DNA from 3 places in the Streptomyces sp. PL-29 genome. Region 1 is predicted to be linked to each of the others. Evidence: riboswitches for the same ligand, from Rfam matches in the RefSeq annotation. Region 1 holds a riboswitch; each other region holds the start of a gene.
What was found. A riboswitch is a leader RNA that binds a small molecule or an ion and turns the genes downstream of it on or off. The one in region 1 is predicted to bind cyclic di-AMP.
Positions count from the first base shown of each region.

Region 2: another riboswitch for cyclic di-AMP. It lies ahead of R4Z63_RS12465 (transglycosylase family protein); the one in region 1 lies ahead of R4Z63_RS24700 (M23 family metallopeptidase).
Region 3: another riboswitch for cyclic di-AMP. It lies ahead of R4Z63_RS27560 (M23 family metallopeptidase); the one in region 1 lies ahead of R4Z63_RS24700 (M23 family metallopeptidase).

Region 1 covers NZ_CP136996.1:5,362,728-5,370,185, forward strand. The annotation lists gene R4Z63_RS24685 (DNA gyrase/topoisomerase IV subunit A) at 1-614, opposite strand, end outside; gene R4Z63_RS24690 (M16 family metallopeptidase) at 857-2,215, shown strand; gene R4Z63_RS24695 (M16 family metallopeptidase) at 2,236-3,603, shown strand; cyclic di-AMP (ydaO/yuaA leader) riboswitch at 3,818-3,977, shown strand; gene R4Z63_RS24700 (M23 family metallopeptidase) at 3,990-4,790, shown strand; gene R4Z63_RS24705 (GntR family transcriptional regulator) at 4,999-5,676, shown strand; gene R4Z63_RS24710 (HPr family phosphocarrier protein) at 5,914-6,195, opposite strand; gene R4Z63_RS24715 (bifunctional acetate--CoA ligase family protein/GNAT family N-acetyltransferase) at 6,381-7,458, shown strand, end outside.
Region 2 covers NZ_CP136996.1:2,741,647-2,749,104, forward strand. The annotation lists gene eno (phosphopyruvate hydratase) at 1-972, opposite strand, end outside; gene R4Z63_RS12465 (transglycosylase family protein) at 1,247-1,954, opposite strand; cyclic di-AMP (ydaO/yuaA leader) riboswitch at 1,958-2,128, opposite strand; gene R4Z63_RS12470 (LysM peptidoglycan-binding domain-containing protein) at 2,405-3,448, opposite strand; gene R4Z63_RS12475 (cytochrome P450 family protein) at 3,537-4,814, opposite strand; gene R4Z63_RS12480 (globin domain-containing protein) at 4,987-6,171, shown strand; gene R4Z63_RS12485 (nucleoside triphosphate pyrophosphohydrolase) at 6,184-7,224, opposite strand; gene R4Z63_RS12490 (SurA N-terminal domain-containing protein) at 7,253-7,458, opposite strand, start outside.
Region 3 covers NZ_CP136996.1:6,011,146-6,018,603, forward strand. The annotation lists gene shc (squalene--hopene cyclase) at 1-628, shown strand, start outside; gene R4Z63_RS27540 (phosphorylase family protein) at 628-1,305, shown strand; gene hpnH (adenosyl-hopene transferase HpnH) at 1,311-2,342, shown strand; gene R4Z63_RS27550 (aspartate aminotransferase family protein) at 2,339-3,745, shown strand; gene R4Z63_RS27555 (tyrosine-protein phosphatase) at 3,808-4,599, opposite strand; cyclic di-AMP (ydaO/yuaA leader) riboswitch at 4,915-5,091, shown strand; gene R4Z63_RS27560 (M23 family metallopeptidase) at 5,094-6,056, shown strand; gene R4Z63_RS27565 (SGNH/GDSL hydrolase family protein) at 6,220-7,005, shown strand; gene R4Z63_RS27570 (MBL fold metallo-hydrolase) at 7,147-7,458, shown strand, end outside.

The DNA.
Region 1 (7,458 bases):
GCCGCCGCGACGACCTCGCCGAGGTTGTGCGGGGGCATGTTGGTCGCCATGCCGACTGCGATCCCGGACGCGCCGTTGACCAGCAGGTTCGGGTAGGCGGCGGGGAGCGCGACCGGCTCCTGTTCCTGGCCGTCGTAGTTGGCGGTGAAGTCGACGGTGTCCTCGTCGATCGACTCCGTCATCAGCGACGTGGCATCGGCCATGCGGCACTCGGTGTAGCGCATCGCGGCCGGCGGGTCGTCGTTGCCGAGCGAGCCGAAGTTGCCGTGGCCGTCGACCAGCGGCAGCCGCATCGAGAACGGCTGGGCCATGCGTACGAGGGCGTCGTAGATCGAGGCGTCGCCGTGGGGGTGGAGCTTGCCCATCACCTCGCCGACGACACGGGCGCACTTGACGTACCCGCGGTCGGGGCGCAGGCCCATCTCGTTCATCTGGTACACGATGCGCCGGTGCACCGGCTTCATGCCGTCCCGTGCGTCGGGCAGGGCACGGGAGTAGATCACCGAGTACGCGTACTCGAGGAAGGAGCCCTGCATTTCGTCGACGACGTCGATGTCGAGGATCTTCTCCTCGAAATCCTCCGGCGGCGGGGTCTTCGTGCTGCGGCGGGCCATCGCTGCGCGGCTCCTTAACCAAGAATGGGATGTGCTGGGTGTCTGGCTGGTCTGGCGGGGTCTGGCTGGGTCCTGCCGAGGTCCGGCGGGACGTACGACGCGGACCATTGTGTCCCGAGCGACCGACAACGCCGACTCCGACCCAGGTCTGGCCCGGGAACTTATCCGGTGGCCGACGCGCTTGCATACAGTGGCAGGTCTGACGGAAATCTCTGCATCGCGATCGAAGGGACCACATGCCCATGGGTCACACGGCCACAGCCCAGGCCGGCTCCGGCGGCCTGACAGCGACCGAGCACCGGCTGGCCAACGGCCTGCGCGTGGTGCTGTCCGAGGACCACCTGACCCCGGTCGCCGCGGTCTGCCTCTGGTACGACGTCGGCTCGCGCCACGAAGTCAAGGGGCGTACCGGTCTGGCTCACCTCTTCGAGCACCTGATGTTCCAGGGCTCGGCGAGCGTACCGGGCAACGGCCACTTCGAGCTGGTCCAGGGCGCCGGCGGCTCCCTCAACGGCACCACCAGCTTCGAGCGCACCAACTACTTCGAGACGATGCCGACCCACCAGCTGGAGCTCGCACTCTGGCTGGAGGCGGACCGGATGGGCTCGCTGCTGGCCGCCCTGGACGACGAGTCCATGGAGAACCAGCGCGACGTCGTCAAGAACGAGCGCCGCCAGCGCTACGACAACGTCCCCTACGGCACCGCCTTCGAGCGGCTGACCGCCCTCGCCTACCCCGAGGGCCACCCGTACCACCACACCCCGATCGGCTCCATGGCCGACCTGGACGCCGCGTCCCTGGAGGACGCGCGCGCCTTCTTCCGCACCTACTACGCGCCCAACAACGCCGTGCTGTCGGTCGTCGGGGACATCGACCCGGAAAAGACGCTCGCCTGGATCGAGAAGTACTTCGGCACCATCCCCGCCCACGACGGCAAGCAGCCGCCCCGCGACGGCTCGCTGCCCGACGTCATCGGGAAGCAGCTGCGCGAGGAGATCGTCGAGGAGGTCCCGGCACGCGCGCTGATGGCCGCCTACCGGCTGCCGCACGACGGTACCCGCGAGTGCGACGCGGCCGACGTGGCACTGACCATCCTGGGCGGCGGCGAGTCCTCGCTGCTGCACAACCGGCTGGTGCGCCGCGACCAGACGGCCGTCGCCGCCGGCTTCGGCATGCTCCGCCTGGCCGGGGCGCCGTCGCTGGGCTGGCTGGACGTGAAGACCTCCAGCGGGGTCGAGATCCCCGCCATCGAGGCGGCCGTCGACGAGGAGCTCGCGCGGTTCGCCGCGGAGGGCCCGACCGCCGAGGAGATGGAGCGCGCCCAGGCGCAGCTGGAGCGCGAGTGGCTGGACCGGCTGAGCACGGTGGCCGGCCGCGCCGACGAACTGTGCCGGTACGCGGTGCTGTTCGGAGACCCGCAGCTGGCCCTCACCGCCGTCCAGCGGGTCCTCGACATCACCGCCGAGGAGGTGCAGGCCGTGGCCGCGGCCCGGCTGCGCCCGGACAACCGCGCGGTCCTCGTCTACGAGCCGCTCGCGGTGGACGGGGCCGAGGGCGAAGAGAACGCCGACAGCGACGAGAACGAGGGGGCGGAGCAGTGAGCGACACCGCAGCCGTCACGATGACCTTCCACCCGCGCCCGCAGGCCGGCGAGCCGCAGCCGTGGGCCTTCCCGGCCCCTGAGCGCGGGACGCTGCCCAACGGGCTGACCCTGCTGCGCTGCCACCGCCCGGGCCAGCAGGTCGTCGCGGTCGAGATCAACCTCGCCGCGCCCCTCGACGCGGAGCCCGAGGGCCTGGACGGCGTGGCGACGATCATGGCGCGGGCCCTGTCGGAGGGCACCGACAAGCACACCGCCGAGGAGTTCGCAGCCGAGCTGGAGCGCTGCGGGGCCACGCTCGACGCGCATGCCGACCACCCCGGCCTGCGGGTCTCCCTGGAGGTTCCGGCCTCCCGGCTGGCCAAGGCGCTGGGTCTGCTCGCCGAGGCGCTGCGCGCCCCCGCGTTCGCCGACGCCGAGGTCGACCGGCTCGTGCGCAACAGGCTCGACGAGATCCCGCACGAGCTGGCCAACCCGCAGCGCCGCGCCGCCAAGCAGCTCTCCAAGGAGCTCTTCCCGGCGTCCCTGCGGATGTCCCGGCCGCGCCAGGGCACCGAGGAGACGGTCGCCCGGATCGACTCCGCCGCCGTGCGCGCCTTCTACGAGGCCCATGTACGCCCCGCCACCGCCACCGCGGTGGTCGTCGGCGACCTGACCGGCATCGACCTCGACGCCGTGCTGGCCGACACCCTGGGCGCCTGGACCGGGGACACCGCCGAGGCGCGCCCCGTGCCGCCGGTGACCGCCGACGACACCGGCCGCGTGGTCATCGTCGACCGGCCCGGCGCGGTCCAGACGCAGCTGCTGATCGGCCGCATCGGGCCGGACCGCCACGACCGGGTCTGGGCGGCCCAGGTGCTGGGCACGTACTGCCTCGGCGGCACCCTCACCTCCCGTCTGGACAAGGTGCTGCGCGAGGAGAAGGGGTACACCTACGGCGTGCGGGCCTTCGGCCAGGTGCTGCGCTCCACCGCCGACGGCAAGGGGGCCTCCATGCTCGCCATCAGCGGCTCGGTCGACACCCCCAACACCGGACCGGCGCTGGAGGACCTCTGGAAGGTGCTGCGCACCCTCGCGGAGGGCGGCCTGACCGACGCCGAACGCGATGTGGCCGTGCAGAACCTGGTGGGCGTGGCCCCGCTGAAGTTCGAGACGGCCGCCTCGGTCGCCGGCACCCTGGCCGACCAGGTCGAGCAGGAGCTCCCGGACGACTACCAGGGGCAGCTGTACGCGCAGTTGGCCGCAACCGGCACGGTGGAGGCCACCACGGCCGTCGTGCAGGCCTTCCCGGCGGACCGGCTGGTCACGATCCTGGTGGGTGACGCCGCGCTGATCGAGGAGCCCGTGCGGGCCCTCGGGATCGGTGAGGTCTCGGTCGTCACCAACTGAGGCCGCGGGCGCCCGGAATGACGGGCAACTGACGCATCGGGCAAGGGGTTCCGGCGGAAACCGCCGGAACCCCTTTTGTCCGTTTAGTGGTGAGGTTGCTTGTATGCGGTGTGGCGTACGCAACAAAAAGGCGCGTCTGTTTGGCGATTGACTGATGATCCGCCTAGCGTCAGGCGTGCTGTCCGTCAGTTGTGCCCGCCGCACCCGCGGCACCGGACAGCGATCGCCGAGTCCCCGTCAGGCGCGAGCCTGGGGAGCCGGGGACCCACATCAGTCCCTGGGGTGAATCGGACCCCCTCGCAAGAGGAAGTCCGTAGGAGACCTTCCTGCTCCGAACCCGTCAGCTAACCCGGTAGGCGAGAAGGAAGGAAAGGATCAAACCCTTCATGGCGTTTGGCAGTCGTCCCGCTGGTACCGGCAAGCACCGTGGTTCCAGCCGCCTGAGCAAGAAGACCGCCGGCTACGCCGGTATCGCCGCGATCGCCACCACGGGTGTGGTCGGCTCCCTCGCCGCCCCGGCCTTCGCCGCGGACAACCACAGCAGCTCCGCACCGGAGAACGGGCTCGGTGCCGTCCTCGTCGCCGAGGACCTTGCGGGCGACATCACCGACCAGGCCGTCTCCCAGCAGCGCGCCGCCGAGCACGCCGCCGCCCAGGAGCAGGCCGAGGCCGCCGCCAAGCAGCAGGCCGCCGAGGCCAAGCGCCTCGCCGAGGCCAAGGCGAAGGCCGAGCGCGAGGCCGCCGAGCGCGCCGCGCGCGAGGAGGAGCGCAAGCGCCTCAACACCTTCGTCTCGCCGCTGGACGACTCCTACGTCAGCACCCAGTACCGGGCGGGCGGCGGCATGTGGTCCTCCGGCAGCCACACCGGCATCGACTTCCACGCCGCGTCCGGCACCTCGGTCCACGCGGTGGGCTTCGGTACGGTCGTCGAGGCAGGCTGGGGCGGCGCGTACGGCAACAACGTCGTGATCAAGCACAACGACGGCACCTACACGCAGTACGGCCACATGTCCTCGCTGAACGTCACCGTCGGCCAGCAGGTCACCCCGGGCCAGCAGATCGGCCTGTCGGGCTCCACCGGCAACTCCAGCGGCCCGCACCTGCACTTCGAGGCCCGCACCGGCTCGCAGTACGGCTCGGACATCGACCCGATCGCGTACCTGCGCTCGCACGGCGTCAGCCTCTGACCCTCCGCGCCGCCCGTCGGCCCCGGCGCACGAAGCACAGCTCCACGAAGACCCCGCCTCCCGAGCCGGGGTCTTCGTGTTTTTGTGCTTCGGCGCAATGTTTCGGATTCCTGCCCGCTCTCGAAATTTTGCTGTGCTGCAATAGAGTCGTTGTGTGCGCGGCTGCGCGCACGGGGGTTGGCGGTCGGAATTAGACGGAGGTTCGGTCTTGCGTATTCCTGCGCACGCGGTATGCACGGCAATTCGCGACGACATCGTCTCCGGGGTGTTCGAACCGGGCGGTCGGCTGACCGAGGAGGTGCTGGCCCGCCGGTACGGGGTCTCGCGCGTCCCGGTCCGCGAAGCCCTCCGGACGTTGGAGTCCGAGGGCTTCGTGACCACGCGGCGGCACGCGGGGGCCTGCGTGGCCGAACCGACCGCCCAGGAGGCGGCGGATCTGCTGGAGCTGCGGATGCTGCTGGAGCCGCTGGCCGCGGCCAGGGCCGCCCGGCGCCGCACGGACGCGCACCTCAAGGTGCTGCGGGGGCTGGTCAGGCTCGGCCAGGAGCGAACCAGGCGGGGCCAGGGCGAGGACCTGCGGGCGCTGGGTGGCTGGTTCCACGAGACGCTGGCGCAGGCCTCCGGAAGCCCCGGATTGATCGCGCTTCTCACGCAGATGCGGCACAAGGTGGCGTGGATGTTCGTGGTGGAGGCGCCCGCCCGGCCTGCGGAGTCCTGGGCGGAGCACGGCGCGATCGTGGACGCGGTGGCCCGCGGGGACGCCGAGCGGGCGCGGACGCTGGCCGCGGTCCACGCCGACCGGGCGGCCGCCGCGCACCGGCTGCGGCAGCGCCCGGCGGTGAGGACTTCGCAACCTGCCGTAAACATGTCGAGCCTACGGCATTAACAAGAGCCGTATACAAAGGACGGAATCACGCGAATTCGGTGCGCGATTCAATATGCCCGGCCGAATTATGTGGAGCGGGCGGAATGCCGCGCGATGCGGTCGGGTCGGCCGCTTTTCGTCGGGCGGAATTTCCCCGGGGCCGGTCTCGTCGGCCCGGGCGCCGCACCACGCCGAAGCCGCGACCCCGTGGGGCCGCGGCTTTGCCGTACGCGGGGTGCGGGATGAACCCGAAGGGTCTCAGACGGTCTCGGGGAGCTCTTCGAGGCCCTCGGCGACCAGCTTCGCGAGGCGGTCCAGTGCGGCTTCCGCGCCCTCGGCCTCGGAGGCGAGGACGATCTCCTCGCCGCCCTGGGCGCCCAGGCCCAGTACCGCCAGCATGGAGGCGGCGTTGACGGGGTCGCCGCCGGACTTCGCGATGGTCACCGGGACGCCGGAAGCGGTCGTCGCACGGACGAAGATCGAGGCGGGACGAGCGTGCAGGCCCTCGGCCCAACCGACGTTGACGCGGCGCTCTGCCATGGTGATGCCCTTCAGGTTCTTACGGTTGTCTAGACCAGTCTCTCACGGCATCCCGCATGCTCCGACCGACCTTCGGCCTGAATTCCGCCGCTCGCCGACGCTCCCCAGCTTGCACCGTTTTGTCACTTCTTGTCTCCTGCGCCGCGCGAGCGCTGTCCGGCCCGGTCCGGCCGTAAGGTAGGCGCATGACCATAGAGTCGGACCTGTCCTACCCGGCCCACTGGGAAGCCGACGTCGTCCTCCGCGACGGCGGCACCGCCCGGATCAGGCCCATCACCACCGAGGACGCCGGCCGGCTCGTCAGCTTCTACGAGCTGGTCTCGGAGGAGTCGAAGTACTACCGCTTCTTCGCGCCCTACCCCCGCCTCTCCGCCCGCGACGTGCACCGCTTCACCCACCACGACTACGTGGACCGGGTGGGCCTCGCCGCGACCGTCGGCGAGGAGTTCATCGCCACCGTCCGCTACGACCGCATCGGCGCCGACGGCCGACCCGCCTCCGCTCCCGCCGACGAGGCGGAGGTGGCCTTCCTTGTGCAGGACGCCCACCAGGGCCGCGGGGTCGCTTCCGCACTCCTCGAACACATCGGCGCGGTGGCCCGCGAGCGCGGCATCCGCAGGTTCGCCGCCGAGGTGCTGCCCGCCAACACCAAGATGATCAAGGTGTTCACGGACGTCGGCTACGAGCAGCGGCGCAGCTTCGAGGACGGCTCCGTCCACCTCACCCTCGACCTCGAACCCACCGCCGAGTCGCTCGCCGTGCAGCGCGCCCGGGAACAGCGCGCCGAGGCCCGCTCCGTGCAGCGTCTGCTGGCCCCCGGCTCGGTGGCCGTCGTCGGAGTCAGCCGGTCCGGCGCGGGCGTGGGCGCGGCCGCGCTGCGCAACCTGCGCGACAGCGGCTTCCACGGACACCTCTACGCCGTCAACGAGGCCGTCACGCGCGACCTCCTCGACGGGGTGCGGGCCTACCGCTCCGTCGGGGCCATCGGCGCCCCCGTCGACCTCGCGGTGATCGCGGTCCCGGCCGACCGGGTCCCCGACGCGGTCGCGGCCTGCGGCGAACACGGCGTGCAGGGGCTCGTCGTCCTCTCCGCCGGATACGGGGACAGCGGCCCGGCCGGACTGGCCCGCCAGCGCGAGTTGCTGCGGCAGGTGCGCTCGTACGGGATGCGGCTCATCGGACCCAACGCCTACGGGGTGATCAACACCGCCCCGGAGGTGGAGCTCAACGCCTCGCTCACCCCCGCACCGATGCCGGTGCGCG
Region 2 (7,458 bases), 2.6 Mb from region 1:
GCGGGCCAGGCGCTCCGGGTTGGTGACGAAGAGGTCGTCGCCGACGATCTGGACCTTGGCGCCCAGGCGGTCGGTGATGGTCTTCCATCCGGCCCAGTCGTCCTCGAACAGCGGGTCCTCGATGGAGACCAGCGGGTACGCCTCGACGAGCTCGGCGTAGTAGTCGGTCATCTCGGCAGCCGAGCGGGACTGGCCCTCGAACTCGTACTTGCCGTCCTTGTAGAACTCGGACGCGGCGACGTCGAGGGCGAGCGCGATGTCCTTGCCCGGGGTGTAGCCGGCCTGCTTGATGGCCTCGATGATGAGGTCGAGCGCGGCGCGGTTGGACTCCAGGTTCGGGGCGAAGCCGCCCTCGTCGCCCAGACCGGTGGAGAGGCCCTTGGTGTGCAGGACCTTCTTGAGGGTGTGATAGACCTCGGCACCCCAGCGCAGCGCCTCGGAGAAGGACTCCGCACCGATCGGCGCGATCATGAACTCCTGGATGTCGACGTTGGAGTCGGCGTGCGACCCACCGTTGAGGATGTTCATCATCGGAACGGGCAGCAGGTGCGCGTTCGGACCGCCGAGGTAGCGGAACAGCGGGAGGTCCGAGGCCTCGGACGCGGCGTGCGCGACGGCGAGCGAGACGCCGAGGATGGCGTTGGCGCCGAGCGAGCCCTTGTTGTCGGTGGCGTCCAGGTCGAACATCGCCTGGTCGATCAGGCGCTGCTCGGTGGCGTCGTAGCCGACGAGCTCCGGGCCGATCTGCTCGATGACGGCGAGGACGGCCTTCTCGACACCCTTGCCCATGTAACGGTTGGGGTCACCGTCACGGAGCTCGATGGCCTCGAATGCACCGGTGGAGGCGCCGGACGGAACGGCAGCACGGCCGGTGCTGCCGTCGTCGAGGCCCACCTCGACCTCGACCGTGGGGTTGCCTCGGGAGTCCAGGATTTCCCGGGCTACGACGACGTCGATGGACGGCACGAGCATCTCCTTCTGGGATGTGACGCTGGGTGTGCGGTGGCGTGTCAGGCCGTGGGATGGCCTTGCCGCCTAGAGCCTAACCGGCTTCCGGGGTTCGACCGGCCGACCGCCCGACCCCTGGGACGAAAAAGGGACCGAATACCCGCCTTCCGGGACATACAACCCTTGATCATCAGCCGACGGGACCGCACACACCGCCGCCCGGCGCGTGGGGGGAAGGGGCGCCGGGCGGTGGGAATTCTGTGCGTTGCGTACGCGTGTGCGGCTCTTGCCGCGACGTTCAGCTGAGCTTCAGCTTCTGGCCCGGGAAGATCAGGTCGGCGTCCGAGACGATGTCCTTGTTCAGCTCGAAGAGCTGCTGCCAGCCGCCCTTGACGCCGTTGGCCTCGGCGATGGTGCCCAGCGTGTCGCCCGGCTTGACCTCGTAGGAGCCGTTGCCGGTCTTCGGCGCGACCGGAGCCGCGGCGCGCTCGGAGCGGGTGGTCGGGACCTCGGCGCGCTTGGTGTCCTTCTTCGGCGCGGCCTTGGTCTCGGTCTTCTTCGTCTCGGTCTTCTTCGGCTGGGCCTTCGGCTTGGTGGAGGCCGGGGCCTCGGTGGAGCCGCCACCGGTGTAGGAGGAGTTCGACAGGCCCTTGCCACAGTGCGGCCAGGCGCCCTTGCCCTGCTTCTTGAGGACCTTCTCGGCGACGGCTATCTGCTGCGCCTTGGAGGCCTTGTTGGCCTGCGGGGCGTACGACTTGCCCCCGAAAGCGGCCCAGGTGGAGGACGAGAACTGCAGCCCGCCGTAGTAGCCGTTGCCGGTGTTGATGGACCAGTTGCCACCGGACTCGCACTGCGCGACCTTGTCCCACTCGGACGCGGTGGCGGCGCTGGCGGCCCCCGCGGTCATCAGCGGGGCGGCGACGGCCACACCGGCGACACCGGCGAGCGTGACGATGCGAGCGGCCTTGGAGCCGCGACGGTGCTTGCCCTTGCCGGAAAGCAGCATGAGGTTTCTCCTCACCGACGCCTGCGAGGTGAGCTGTCGGGTTCGAGCCTGTGAGTGCCCGGCGGTGCGACCTTGCGCCCCGCTTAACCCCAAGCCGCTCGCCGGCCGTCTCTCAACGGCCGCTCGCGGCACCTACCTTGGTTCCCCCGCTCCTGCCTTCGGCGCTTGACGCGACGACTGTTCCCCCCGTCCGCCGGCAGGATTCGGCGATGCGGTCGAAGGAGCCCGCGGTGGCGGGCGAATCAGAAGGTAGACATGTCCCTCCCCGATGCTCAACCAGGAGCATCGGGGAGAAACGGCCCCTACTTGCGCTCCCCGCAGGGGCGTTTGCGCAGGTGAGGACGGGGTTTGCGGAACCCCCGGGGCGGGACACGCCAGTTGACCGGAAGAGACACATGTCTCACTTGCAGAAAACAGACAATCAGGCCTTACCGGGCGAACCAACTGTCCTTATTGGGCGGTTAGATCCAGGTTCTGCCCAGGCTTGATCAGGTTGGCATCATTGCCGATGACCTGCTCGTTGGCCGCATAAAGACCGCTCCAGCCGCCCTTCACTCCCTTGGCATCCGCGATGGCCGCCAGGCTGTCGCCCTCCTGCACCGTATAGACGGGGGCCGACGCGGCATCAGACGGCACACCCTCCTCGGGAGACGGCGCACCGCGGTGCTTGCCGTTGCCCTCGGCGGGAGTGGCACCCGGGGCGGCCGGGGTCGCCGGGGTCGCGGGGTTCGCCGGGTCGGCCGGGGACGGCCCCGGGGAGACCGGCGGGGTCGTGGGTGCCGTCGGGTCCGCGGGAAGGGTCGGGGCCGTCGGGTCGCCGGGAGTCGCCGGCGGGGCCGTCGGGTCGGCCGGGACGTCCGGGGTGCCCGGGGTGCCCGGGTCGGCCGGAGGCGTCGTCGGGACGTCGGGCGCGGGCATGACGGGCAGTCCGACGGACGGCGCGTCGGGTATCAGGAAGGGGGAACCCGAGGGGCTGGGGGTCTCCGCGGTCGAGAGCCCGAAGTCCGTGGCGGGCTTGCCGCCCGTGGTGGAGGGAACGGTGTCGTCGGGGCGCGACGGCGCGGGACCCACCGCGCCGGTGCTACCGGGCAGACCGGGATCGACGACGGCCGCCGGACCCTGCTGGTCCAGTCCGGCCGAGGCGGCGCACAGCGGCCAGGCCTGCGGACCCTGGGCGGCCAGTACGCGCTCGGCCACGGCTATCTGCTGGGAGCGGCTCGCGAGGTCGGCCCGCTCGGCGAAGTCCAGGCCGCCGGCATCCTGCCACTGCTGCTGGGTGAACTGGAGCCCGCCGTACGCGCCACTGCCGAAGTTGGCGCTCCACGTGCCGCCGCTCTCGCACTCGGCCACCTTGTCCCATGTGGCGGTGTCTGCGGCGGTCGCGCTCGTGGCGGCCAGCAGCGGCATGGCGAGCGCGGAGCCGGTGACACCGGCCGTGACGACCAGCGCGGGGACCTGGCGGGGGCGTCTGTGACGGCCGTTCCCGGAGAGCATGAGGGATCACCTTTCGCATAACAGCGGGGTAACGGCAGAACCTAGCGGCCTCCGAACGATTGTCACAAGTTCAAGCCGAATCTGACTTTTAATCAGATGTCGCGCAAGTGTTTTGAGTCGTGAAGCGAACGGGAAGGGTACGCAGCCCTCGCATGATCAACCCCCCGCGCCAGCGCAGGTCTTGGGGTGGAACTGCAAGTTCCAGATCGGGCAGGCGCGTCAGCAGGGTGGCGAGGGCGGTCTGCCCCTCCAGGCGGGCAAGTGGCGCACCCAGGCAGTAGTGGATGCCGTGGCCGTAGCCGAGGTGCTGGTTGTCGGTCCGGGAGAGGTCGAGGGTGTCCGGATCGACGAATCGCCCGGGGTCCCGGTCAGCCGCCGCCAGGACGACCAGGACCGGATCGCCGGTCTCGATCCGCTCGCCGCCCAGGGTGAGCGGCTGCGTGGCGAACCGCCACGTCGCCAGCTCCACGGGGCCGTCATAGCGCAGGAGTTCCTCGACCCCCGTGGCCAGCAGCCCGCGCTCGCCGGCGGCCAGGGATGCCTGCAGGCGCTCGCGCTGGACGGGGTTCATGAAGAGGGAGTGGATGCCGTTGCCGATGAGGTTCACGGTCGTCTCGAAGCCGGCGAAGAGCAGGATGAAGGCCATCGCCGTGGCCTCGCCCTCCGTGAGGTGGTCGCCGTGATCGCTCGCCCGGATCAGGTCGGAGATCAGGTCATCACCCAGATCGTCCCTTTTGCGATGGATGAGCTCGCCGAGATAGGTCCGCATCTGCTTCACCGACCGGGCCACACCGCCGCGCGGCCCGCCCCCGTGGCGGATCATCATCCCGGCCCAGTCGCGGAAGTCGTCCTGGTCCTCGCGCGGTACCCCGAGCATCTCGCAGATGGCGTAGATGGGGAGGGGGAAGGCGAACTCGTGGATGAGATCCGCCTCTCCCCGCCCCGCGAACCGGTCGATCAGCTGGTCGGTGAGCGCCTGGACCCGCGGGGTGAACTCGGCGACCCTGCGCGGGGTGAACGCCTTGGACACCAGGCGCCGCAGCCGGGTGTGGTCCGGTGGGTCGATGTTCAGCAGATGCGTCATCAGCTCCGCCTTGCGCTCCCCCGGGATCCCGGTCTTGCCCTTGGCGTGCGCGGGCTCGGCGTGGTGCGCCGGATTCTTGCTGAGCCGCTGGTCGGCGAGGGCCTGCCGGGCGTCGGCGTACCGGGTGACCAGCCAGGCCTCGACCCCGCTGGGGAGCTTGGTGCGGTGCACCGGCGCGTTCTCGCGCAGCCACGCGTAGGCCGGATAGGGGTCGGTCGCGAACTCCCACGTGAAGAGTTCGGGCGCCGCGCCGACGGAGGGAGGGGACGACTGATCGTGCATGTCCTCGACAGTAGCCGCCGCGCAGCGGCGGTCCGGCGCGAGCCGCGACCCGCCATCCCATATGACTCCTTCGTCGCGGCTGTCCGCAGATCGGACCACACTTGACCTCGCCCGGTCCGGCACTCCTACTTTCGGTTGTGTGGATGTGAGGATCTTGAAAAGCAGTTTCGCGGTGGTGGAGAGACGGGCCGAGCACGCGGTCAAGTTCTTCTACTCACACCTCTTCTGGCACAACCCCGGAGTCCGCGAGCTCTTCCCGCTCTCCTCCGACGACATGGAACGCCAGCGGGACCGGCTCTTCGCCGCACTCACCCACGTCGTCTCCCGTCTGGACGACGAGGCCCTCGGCCCCTACCTGCACGACCTGGGACGCGACCACCGCAAGTTCCTGGTCCGCCCCGAGCACTACGCGGTCGTGGGCTCCAGCCTGCTCGCCGCACTCGCCGAGACCTCCGGCGACGCCTGGACCCCGCAGGCGGAGAAGGCCTGGACCGAGGCCTACCAACTGATCGCCGACGCCATGCTCGCCGGGGCCGACGCGAGCGAGGACCCGCCGTGGTGGGACGCCGAGGTCGTGCGCCACCTCCAGTACGGTCAGGACATCGGCGTGCTGACCCTCAGGCCGCACGCTCCCTTCCCCTACCTGCCCGGCCAGTACACGAGCGTGAGCAGCGAGCGGGTGCCCCGGACCTGGCGCACCTACTCCATCGGCAACGCCCCCCGCCCGGACGGCACCGTGGACCTGCACGTCAGCCGGATCGACCGCGGGCGGCTCAGCACCGCCCTGGTCCGCGAGACACGGCCCGGCGACGTCCTGAAACTCGGCGCCGCCGGCGGCCGGCTGACCTTCCGCCGCACGGACCGCCCGGTCAGCCTGATCGCCGCCGGCACCGGCTGGGCGCCGATCCGGGCCATGCTGGAGGAGCTCGCGGACCGGCCTCCCCATCAGGACGTGCGGCTCTTCGTGGTGGCCCGGGACGGCGCACACCTCTACGACCGGCCGCTCATCGACCGGTACGGCAGCTCGTGCGGCTGGCTCGACGTCACCTACATCACGCCCGCGCCCGGCCGGCACCGCAACGAGGCCACCGGCCGGCTCGCGACGGCGCTGAGCAACCGGGGCCTGTGGCCCGACCAGGACGTCTACCTCAGCGGGCCGCCGCGGTTCGTCGACCAGACCGCGCGGGTCCTGGCGGAGCTCGGTGCCCGCCCCGCCCGCGTCTTCCACGACGGCGTACCGGCCGCGGCCACCGGCAGCGGGCCCCGGGGCCGCCCGCTGGGCTTCGGCGAATGGTTCCTCGACCGCCCGGCACCGCACTGGCACGACCCGTCGGCCCGCGCCCCGAAGGAGAACTGAGGGGCCCGGCGGCTACCGCGCGGGGGCTCCGAGGCCCTCGGCAGCTCGGATCGCGTCCCGGTAGACGCGGGCCGCCGCCCGCAGCGCGGTCTCGGGGTCGACGCCCTCCGCCTCGGCGCGCGCGGCCAGTTGCAGCAGTTCGTAGCCGATGCCCTCGCCGCGGGGCAGCTCCACCGCCACGCCGCCGGTACGGGCCCTGCCCGCGAGTTTGGCCGCGAGCGCCAGGCCCGGCTGGCCCACCGGGATCCCGTCGGTGACCGACTCCCGCTGCTTCTCCACCGCCTTGGTGCGCTGCCAGTGCGCGTGGACGTCCTCTGGGGTCTCGGCCTCCGCGTCGCCGAAGACGTGCGGATGGCGGTGGATCAGCTTCTGCACCAGGGAGCCGGCCACGTCGTCGATGGAGAAGGCTCCCAGGCCCTCCCCGCCGGCCTCGCCGTCATCGCCGGCCTCACCCGCCGGAACGCCCTCCTCGGCGATCCGGGCGTGGAAGACCACCTGGAGCAGGACGTCGCCGAGCTCCTCGCGCAGCTCCTCCCGGTCCCCGTCCTCGATCGCCTCGACGAGTTCGTACGCCTCCTCGATCGCGTACTTGGCCAGGCCCCGGTGCGTCTGTCGGGAGGTCCACGGGCATTCCCGACGGACTCGGTCCATCACCTGGACCAGGTCGAGCAGGCGCGCGCCCGGCAGGTCGTAGGAGCCGGGCAGCAGTTCCAGGTCGGGCATGGAGACCCGGCCGGAGCCGGCCAGCCGGGCCAGGCCGTCGGTGAGCCGCTGGTCGCCCTCGCCGCTCGGGAGCACCACCACCGTACGACCGCCCGCGCAGGCCGCCACCAGCTCGTGCGCATCCGCGGCCGCGTGCTCGACGTCGACGCCCGCCTCCCGCAGGTAGGGCAGCTGCGGGTGGCCGGGGTCGGCGCACAGCACCCGGTCGGCGGCGTGCAGGGTCTGCCACGCCGGCCAGGACAGCACCCCGGGGGCGACCCGGTGGCTGGTGGTCAGCAGGACGATACGGCCGGTGGGCTCGGCGGCGGTGGGCTGGGAGTGGTCGGTCACCCTCCGAACCTACCTCCGCCGGGAGGGGTCAGGCTCCGGCGGGTTCCTGCTCGGGCCGGGTCCGCTGGGTGATCCACGCCGTGTCCGCCGGGCCGAGGCCGACCTGCTTGGCGTCCCAGGCCCCGTAGCGTGGGTTCACCTCGATGTGGAGGGCCTCCGCGGCCCGGGTGAGCGGCTCGATGATCCTCTCCTCGCCGAAGCGCTCGCTCAGCTTGTCGAGCAGCAGCCGGAAGC
Region 3 (7,458 bases), 650 kb from region 1:
GCTGCCCTTCTGCGACTTCGGCGAGGTCATCGACCCGCCGTCGGCGGACGTCACCGCCCACGTCGTGGAGATGCTCGCCTTCGAGGGCCGGGCGGGCGACGCCCGCACCCGCCGCGGCATCGCCTGGCTGCTCGACGCGCAGGAGCCGGACGGCAGCTGGTTCGGCCGCTGGGGCACCAACTACGTCTACGGAACCGGTTCGGTGGTGCCCGCCCTCACCGCGGCGGGCATCGCCCAGGGACACCCCGCGGTCCGGCGCGCGGTCCACTGGCTGGAATCCGTACAGAACGAGGACGGCGGCTGGGGCGAGGACCAGCGTTCCTACCAGGACCGCTCGTGGGCCGGGAAGGGCGCCTCGACCGCCTCGCAGACCGCGTGGGCCCTCATGGCTCTGCTGGCGGCCGGGGAACGCGACGGCAAGGCCGTCGAGCGGGGCATCGCCCATCTGGTCCAGACCCAGCGGGAGGACGGCTCCTGGGACGAGCCGTACTTCACCGGCACCGGCTTCCCCTGGGACTTTTCCATCAACTACCACCTGTACCGGCAGGTGTTCCCGCTGACCGCGCTCGGCCGCTACCTGTACGGGGAGCCTTCCGCCCCGGCAGGCTCGCCTGCCGGGGGGCCCTGATGTCCGGCGCCGAGGGTGACCGTGCCCCGCAGACCGGCCCGCTGCTCGTCGCCTGCGCGCTGCGCATCGAGCAGGCGGCTCTGCGCAGCGCGGGGCGCGGCTCCGCCCGCGGGCCGGACCCCGCGCGGGCCGGGGCGTACACCCTGCTGCGCACCGGGATGGGCCCGCGGGCGGCCGAACGGGCCGTGCTCCGGGCCCTGGAGGGGGCTGGGACGGAGCGGGCCGCCGTCCTCGCCACCGGGTTCTGTGCCGGGCTCGTCCCCGGGATGAGCCCGGGCGACCTCGTCGTCGCGGAGGAGACCCGCGACCCGCGGGGGACCGTCGCCTGTACCGGGACCGCGCTGCTGGCCGAGGCGCTGGCCCGGGCCGCCCACGGCCGGACCGTGCACATCGGTCCGCTGACCGGGTCCGACCACGTCGTCCGCGGCCAGGAGCGCGCGCAGCTGCGTGCCACCGGCGCCGTCGCGGTCGACATGGAGTCCGCGGCGACCCTCCGGGCCGCCGTCCGGGGCGCCGGCCGGCCCGTTGCGGCCGTCCGGGTGATCGTGGACGCCCCGGAGCACGAGCTCGTCCGCATCGGCACGGTGCGCGGGGGAATATCGGCCTTCCGTGTTCTGCGTGCCGTACTGCCCGCGTTCTACGAATGGCACCGTTCTTCGCTGCTCCCCAGGAGGTGAGCCAGATGGCCATGCCGCTGCGCCAGACCATCAGGGTCGGGACGTATCTGCTCGAACAGAAGCTCCGCAAGCGGGAGAAGTTCCCGCTGATCGTGGAACTGGAGCCCCTCTACGCGTGCAACCTGGCCTGTGAGGGGTGCGGGAAGATCCAGCACCCGGCAGGGGTGCTCAAGCAGCGCATGCCGGTGGCGCAGGCCGTCGGGGCCGTGCTGGAGTCCGGTGCGCCGATGGTGTCGATCGCGGGCGGCGAGCCCTTGATGCACCCGCAGATCCACGAGATCGTGCGGCAACTGGTCGCCCGGCGGAAGTACGTGTTCCTGTGCACCAACGCCCTGCTGCTGCGCAAGAAGATCGAGAATTTCACGCCCTCCCCGTACTTCGCCTTCGCGGTGCACATCGACGGTCTGCGCGAGCGCCACGACGAGTCGGTGGCCAAGGAAGGCGTCTTCGACGAGGCGGTCGAAGCCATCAAGGAAGCGAAGAGGCGCGGATTCCGGGTGACCACGAACTCCACCTTCTTCAACACCGACACCCCGCAGACGATCATCGAGGTGCTCAACTTCCTCAATGACGACCTGCAGGTGGACGAAATGATGATCTCGCCCGCCTACGCCTACGAAAAGGCGCCGGACCAGGAACACTTCCTGGGCGTCGACCAGACCCGAGAACTCTTCAGGAAGGCCTTCGCAGGCGGCAACCGGCGGCGCTGGCGGCTCAACCACTCGCCGCTCTTCCTGGACTTCCTGGAAGGAAAGGCCGATTTCCCCTGCACGGCCTGGGCCATTCCGAATTACTCCCTCTTCGGCTGGCAGCGCCCCTGCTACCTGATGAGCGACGGTTACGTGCCGACCTATCGGGAGCTCGTCGAGGAGACCGACTGGAACAAGTACGGACGCGGAAAGGACCCGCGCTGCGCGAACTGCATGGCGCACTGCGGTTACGAGCCCACCGCCGTCCTCGCCACCATGGGCTCCCTCAAGGAATCCCTGCGGGCCGCCCGGGAGACGGTCGGAGGCAACCGGGACAGGTCGGCATGAGTCCGGCGGAAGGGGGCCGGGGCGGGGGATTCGACCTCGGCGCCCTGCTGGCTGCGCGCGGGGCGGAACGGTACGAGCTGCACGCCCGCCACCTCAACCACCAACTGCCCCGAATGCTCCGCACCATCGGCTTCGACAAGGTCTACGAGCGGGCCGAGGGCGCCCACTTCTGGGACGCGGAAGGCCACGACTACCTCGACATGCTGGCCGGCTTCGGAGTGATGGGCCTGGGCCGCCACCACCCCGTCGTCCGGCGGGCGCTGCACGACGTGCTGGACGCCCAGCTCGCCGACCTCACCCGCTTCGACTGCCAGCCGCTGCCCGGGCTGCTGGCTGAGAAGCTCCTCTCGTACAGCCCCCACCTGGACCGGGTCTTCTTCGGCAACAGCGGCACCGAGGCCGTGGAGACGGCCCTGAAGTTCGCCCGGTACGCCACCGGGCGTCCCAGGGTCCTTTACTGCGACCATGCCTTCCACGGGCTGACCACCGGCTCGCTCTCGGTGAACGGTGAGGGTGGATTCCGGGACGGCTTCGCACCGCTGCTGCCCGACACCAGGGTCGCGCTGGGCGACCTGGCCGCCCTGGAGCGGGAGCTGAAGCGGGGTGACGTCGCCGCCTTCGTCGTGGAGCCGATCCAGGGCAAGGGCGTCCATGCCGCCCCGCCCGGATTCCTGCTCGCCGCGCAGGAGCTGCTGCACCGGCGGGGAGCGCTCCTGATCGCGGACGAGGTGCAGACCGGACTGGGGCGTACCGGGGATTTCTACGCGTACCAGCACGAGCCCGGTGTGGAGCCCGACCTGGTCTGCGTGGCCAAGGCGCTGTCGGGCGGCTACGTGCCGGTCGGCGCGACCCTGGGCAAGGACTGGATCTTCAAGAAGGTCTACTCGTCCATGGACCGGGTGCTCGTGCACTCCGCCAGCTTCGGCTCCAACGCGCAGGCCATGGCGGCCGGGCTGGCGGTGCTGTCCGTGATGGAGGACGAGCAGCTCGTGGCCCGCGCCCGCACGACCGGCGACCTGCTGCGCGGGCGGCTCGCGTCCCTGGTGGGCGAGTACGAGCTGCTGCACGAGGTGCGGGGCCGCGGCCTGATGATCGGCATCGAGTTCGGGCGGCCCTCCTCGCTGGGGCTGCGCAGCCGCTGGGCGATGCTCCAGGCGGCCCGCAAGGGCCTCTTCGCACAGATGGTCGTGGTACCGCTGCTGCAGAAGCACCGCATCCTCACCCAGGTCTCCGGGGACCATCTGGAGGTGATCAAGCTGATTCCGCCACTGGTCCTGGACGAGCGGGACGTCGACCGCTTCGTCGGCGCCTTCCGCGAGCTCATGGACGAGGCGCACGGCGGGTCGGGCCTGATGTGGGACTTCGGCAGGACGCTGGTGAAGCAGGCCGTCGCGGCGCGCTGACGGCCCGCCTCCCTCCGGTGCGGGCCACGCCGCTCCCCCCGGGGCCGGCTCCGGCCGGCGGGTCAGACCAGGAGCCGGTCCCGCAGCCTGTCGAGGGTCTCGGGCGTCAGCCCGAGGCCCTCCGCCAGGTAGCGGTCCACCCCGCCCCAGATCTCGTCGATCGTGTCGAACGCGGCCATCAGGTACTCAGCGCGGGCGTCGAAGAGCGGCGCGAGCAGTTCCATCACCTCGGGCGAGCGGGCCTCGGCCGACTCCGCGCTGCGGCGCACCCGGTAGCGGCGGTGCGGGGCGTTGGACTCCAGGTAGTCCGCCACGATCGCCTCGCGCTCGACGCCGAGCGCGAGCAGGGTGACGGCGACGGAGAGGCCGGCCCGGTCCTTGCCGGCGGCGCAGTGCAGGAGGGCGGGGACGCTGTCCTCGGCGATGGCGTGCACGACCCGGCTGTGCTCGGCGGTACGGGTCCGGATGATCCCGCGGTAGGAGTTCGCCATCCGCGCCGCCGCCCTGCCGCCGCCCAGGACCGAGCGGAGCTGGTCGAGGTCGCCATCGCGGACCAGCCGCCAGAACTCCCGGCCGTCCGCCGGGTCCGAGAGCGGGATGTTGACGTTCCGTACGCCGGGCAGCTCGACGTCCGGCCCCTCCAGGGCGTGGTCGGCGCCGTTGCGGAAGTCGAAGATGGTGTGGAGGCCGAGCGAGGCGAGGAACGCTGCATCGGTTTCGGTGGCATGCGCGAGATGTCCGCTTCGAAACAGTCGTCCCGCCTTAACCCTTCGTCCATCAGAAGTCGGCAATCCGCCTACATCGCGGAAATTGCGCACTCCGGTCAGCTCCGGCTCCTGTATCTGCTGGGTCACGGGAACTCCTCCGTCTTCTGCTGGGGCGACTGTCCGAATTAAGCTATTTGGCGCCAACTTGCCGTATCCGGAGGCGAGATCGGGCACCGCCCCGTGAGGCAGATCATACGGTGACCGTGAGTGCCTGATCGTCCGGGCCGAATGGCCCGATGGGCGCGGCTGTTGGGGGAGCGGAATGGACGGAGGGTGACCGGAATTCCGGCAGTCCCTCATGCCTGTGAATCCGTCAGGGAATTCACGGCTTGTTCGGTGTGCCCACAAGGGATTACCTTCGCGATCGATCCGGGTGGATCGCCGAATCCTGCCGCCGCCCGGAAACCGCAACCGAACGATTTCGCGCGGCAGGAGCGGGGGAACCAGGTAGGCCGCCGTGCCGGAGATCTTTTCTCCGGTGCGGCTCGGGGTTAAGCGGTTCATGTCCCGCACATGAACCGCCGGGCATCTCCAGTCCGAACCCGACAGCTCACCTCGCAGGCGCCGGAGAGGAATGCGCCATGCCTGCAAAGGGTAAGCACCGCCGTCCCAAGTCCCTTCCCATGGCCCGCGGATTCGCGGTCGCAGGCACCGGTGGCGCGGCCCTCGCCCTGCCGCTGATCGGTGCGGCCGGCGCCCACGCGGCCGGCGCCCCGACGGTGGTCCCCGCCGTGGCACCGCAGGCCCCCGCCGCCGTCCGGGTCGCCGCGCCGACCGCCGTCCAGGCCGCCACCCCGACCGTCTACACCGTCGTCCCGGGCGACTGCCTCTCCATGATCGCCGCCGAGCACCACCTGCCCGGCGGCTGGGAGCGGCTGTACGAGCAGAACCGCGAGGCGGTCGGCAGCGACCCGTCGCTGATCCACCCCGGCCTGAAGCTGACCCTCGGCGGCCGCGGCGAGGCCTCCCGGGCCGGCGCCGTACCCGCCCCGCGCAGTGCCCCCGGGGCCACCGTGAAGACGGCCCCCACGACCGGGTCGAAGCCGGCCGCGCAGGCTGCCGTCCCGCAGGCCCGGCAGGAATCCGCCCCCGAGGCCCCCGCCGCCCCCGTCGAGGCGCCCGCCGTGCAGCCGGCCGCCTCCGGCTTCGTGGCCCCGGTCGGCGGTGGCGTCTCCACCCAGTACAAGGTCGCGGGCGCCATGTGGTCCTCCGGCTACCACACCGGTGTCGACTTCATCGCCCCCATGGGCACCACGGTCAAGGCGGTCGGCGCGGGCACCGTGGTGTCCGCCGGCTGGAGCGGCGCGTACGGCAACGAGGTCGTCATCCGGCACGCGGACGGCAAGTACTCCCAGTACGCCCACCTGTCCCAGCTCTCGGTCTCTTCCGGGCAGAGCGTCACCGCCGGCCAGGCCATCGGCCTCTCCGGCTCCACCGGCAACTCGACCGGCCCCCACCTGCACTTCGAGATCCGTACCAGCCCCTCCTACGGATCGGACATGGACCCGATCGCCTACCTCCGCTCGAAGGGCGCCAGCCTCTGACGGCATCCTCCGGCGGAGCCCGGACACGCGTGGGGCCGGGACCCGAGGGGGGTCCCGGCCCCACGCGTACTTATTCCTTATCCCCCGCGTGGTACAGATCACGGCCCGTCAACCCCTCATTACGTTGGCGTAGGTTGGTTACGGGAGTGAAGGATGGGTTCTCGTGGCAGCGACGACGACGAAACTCAGGACCATCGGCTCGTACGCGGCGATCGGGGACAGCTTCACAGAGGGCGTGGGGGACCCGGGGCCCGGGGACTCCTTCCTCGGCTGGGCGGACCGGCTCGCCGTACTCCTGGCCGATCAGCGCGAAGAGCACGACTTCCGGTATGCGAATCTCGCGGTGCGCGGGAAGCTCCTCGACCAGATCGTGGCCGACCAGGTGCCGAGGGCCAAGGCCCTCGCGCCGGACCTGGTCACCTTCTGCGCGGGCGGCAACGACATCATCCGACCCGGCAGCGACCCGGACGACGTGGCGGAACGCTTCGAGGCGGCCGTGGCCGACCTCACCGGAGCCGTCGGCCACGTCATGATCACCACCGGCTTCGACACCCGCGGTGTGCCCGTCCTCAAGCACATCCGCGGCAAGGTCGCGACGTACAGCGCCCACGTGCGCGCGATCGCCGACCGCTACGACTGCCCGGTGCTCGACCTCTGGTCGCTGAAGTCGGTACAGGACCGGCGCGCCTGGGACGCGGACCGGCTGCACCTCTCACCCGAGGGCCACACCCGTGTCGCACTGCGCGCCGCACAGGTGCTCGGCCTGGAGGTGCCGGCCGACCCCGACCAGCCGTGGCCGCAGCTGCGCCCGCGCGGCTCGGTGGACGTGACCCGCGACAACATCCAGTGGGCCCGCGAGTACCTGGTGCCCTGGATCGGCCGTCGACTGCGCGGCGAGTCCTCCGGTGACCACGTCGAGGCGAAGCGCCCGGACCTGCTGCCGCTGTAGCCGCTGCGGACGCGGGCGAGGCGGGAGGACGGGACGACGCAGGAAGGGTCGGGAGGGGCGGGCGGAATCCTTCGGGGCCGGTGTGCGTTGGGATGGGCGTAGCGATACGACCGCACCGACCGCACCCTCCCTGGAGGCGCTTTGACCGGCTCCCGTCCCCTCCGTCCTCGGCTGCGCGCCCTGCGGCCCGAAGCCTTCGGCGCGGACCCGTCCGGCGCCAGGCTGGAGCGGATCCGCCGCTCACCGAACTTCGCCGACGGCGTCTTCCAGAACCCGGTCGGGGCCCGGAACAGGCCCTCCGGGTCGATGACGGAGTTCGCGAAGATCTACTTCCACCGTGAGCAGCGGCTCGGGCGCAGCCCCGCCGGGGTCGTCCCCGTGCACCCCACCACCCTCGCGGACCTGGCGAAACCGTCCGCGACCGGTTTGCGACTGACCTGGATGGGTCACTCC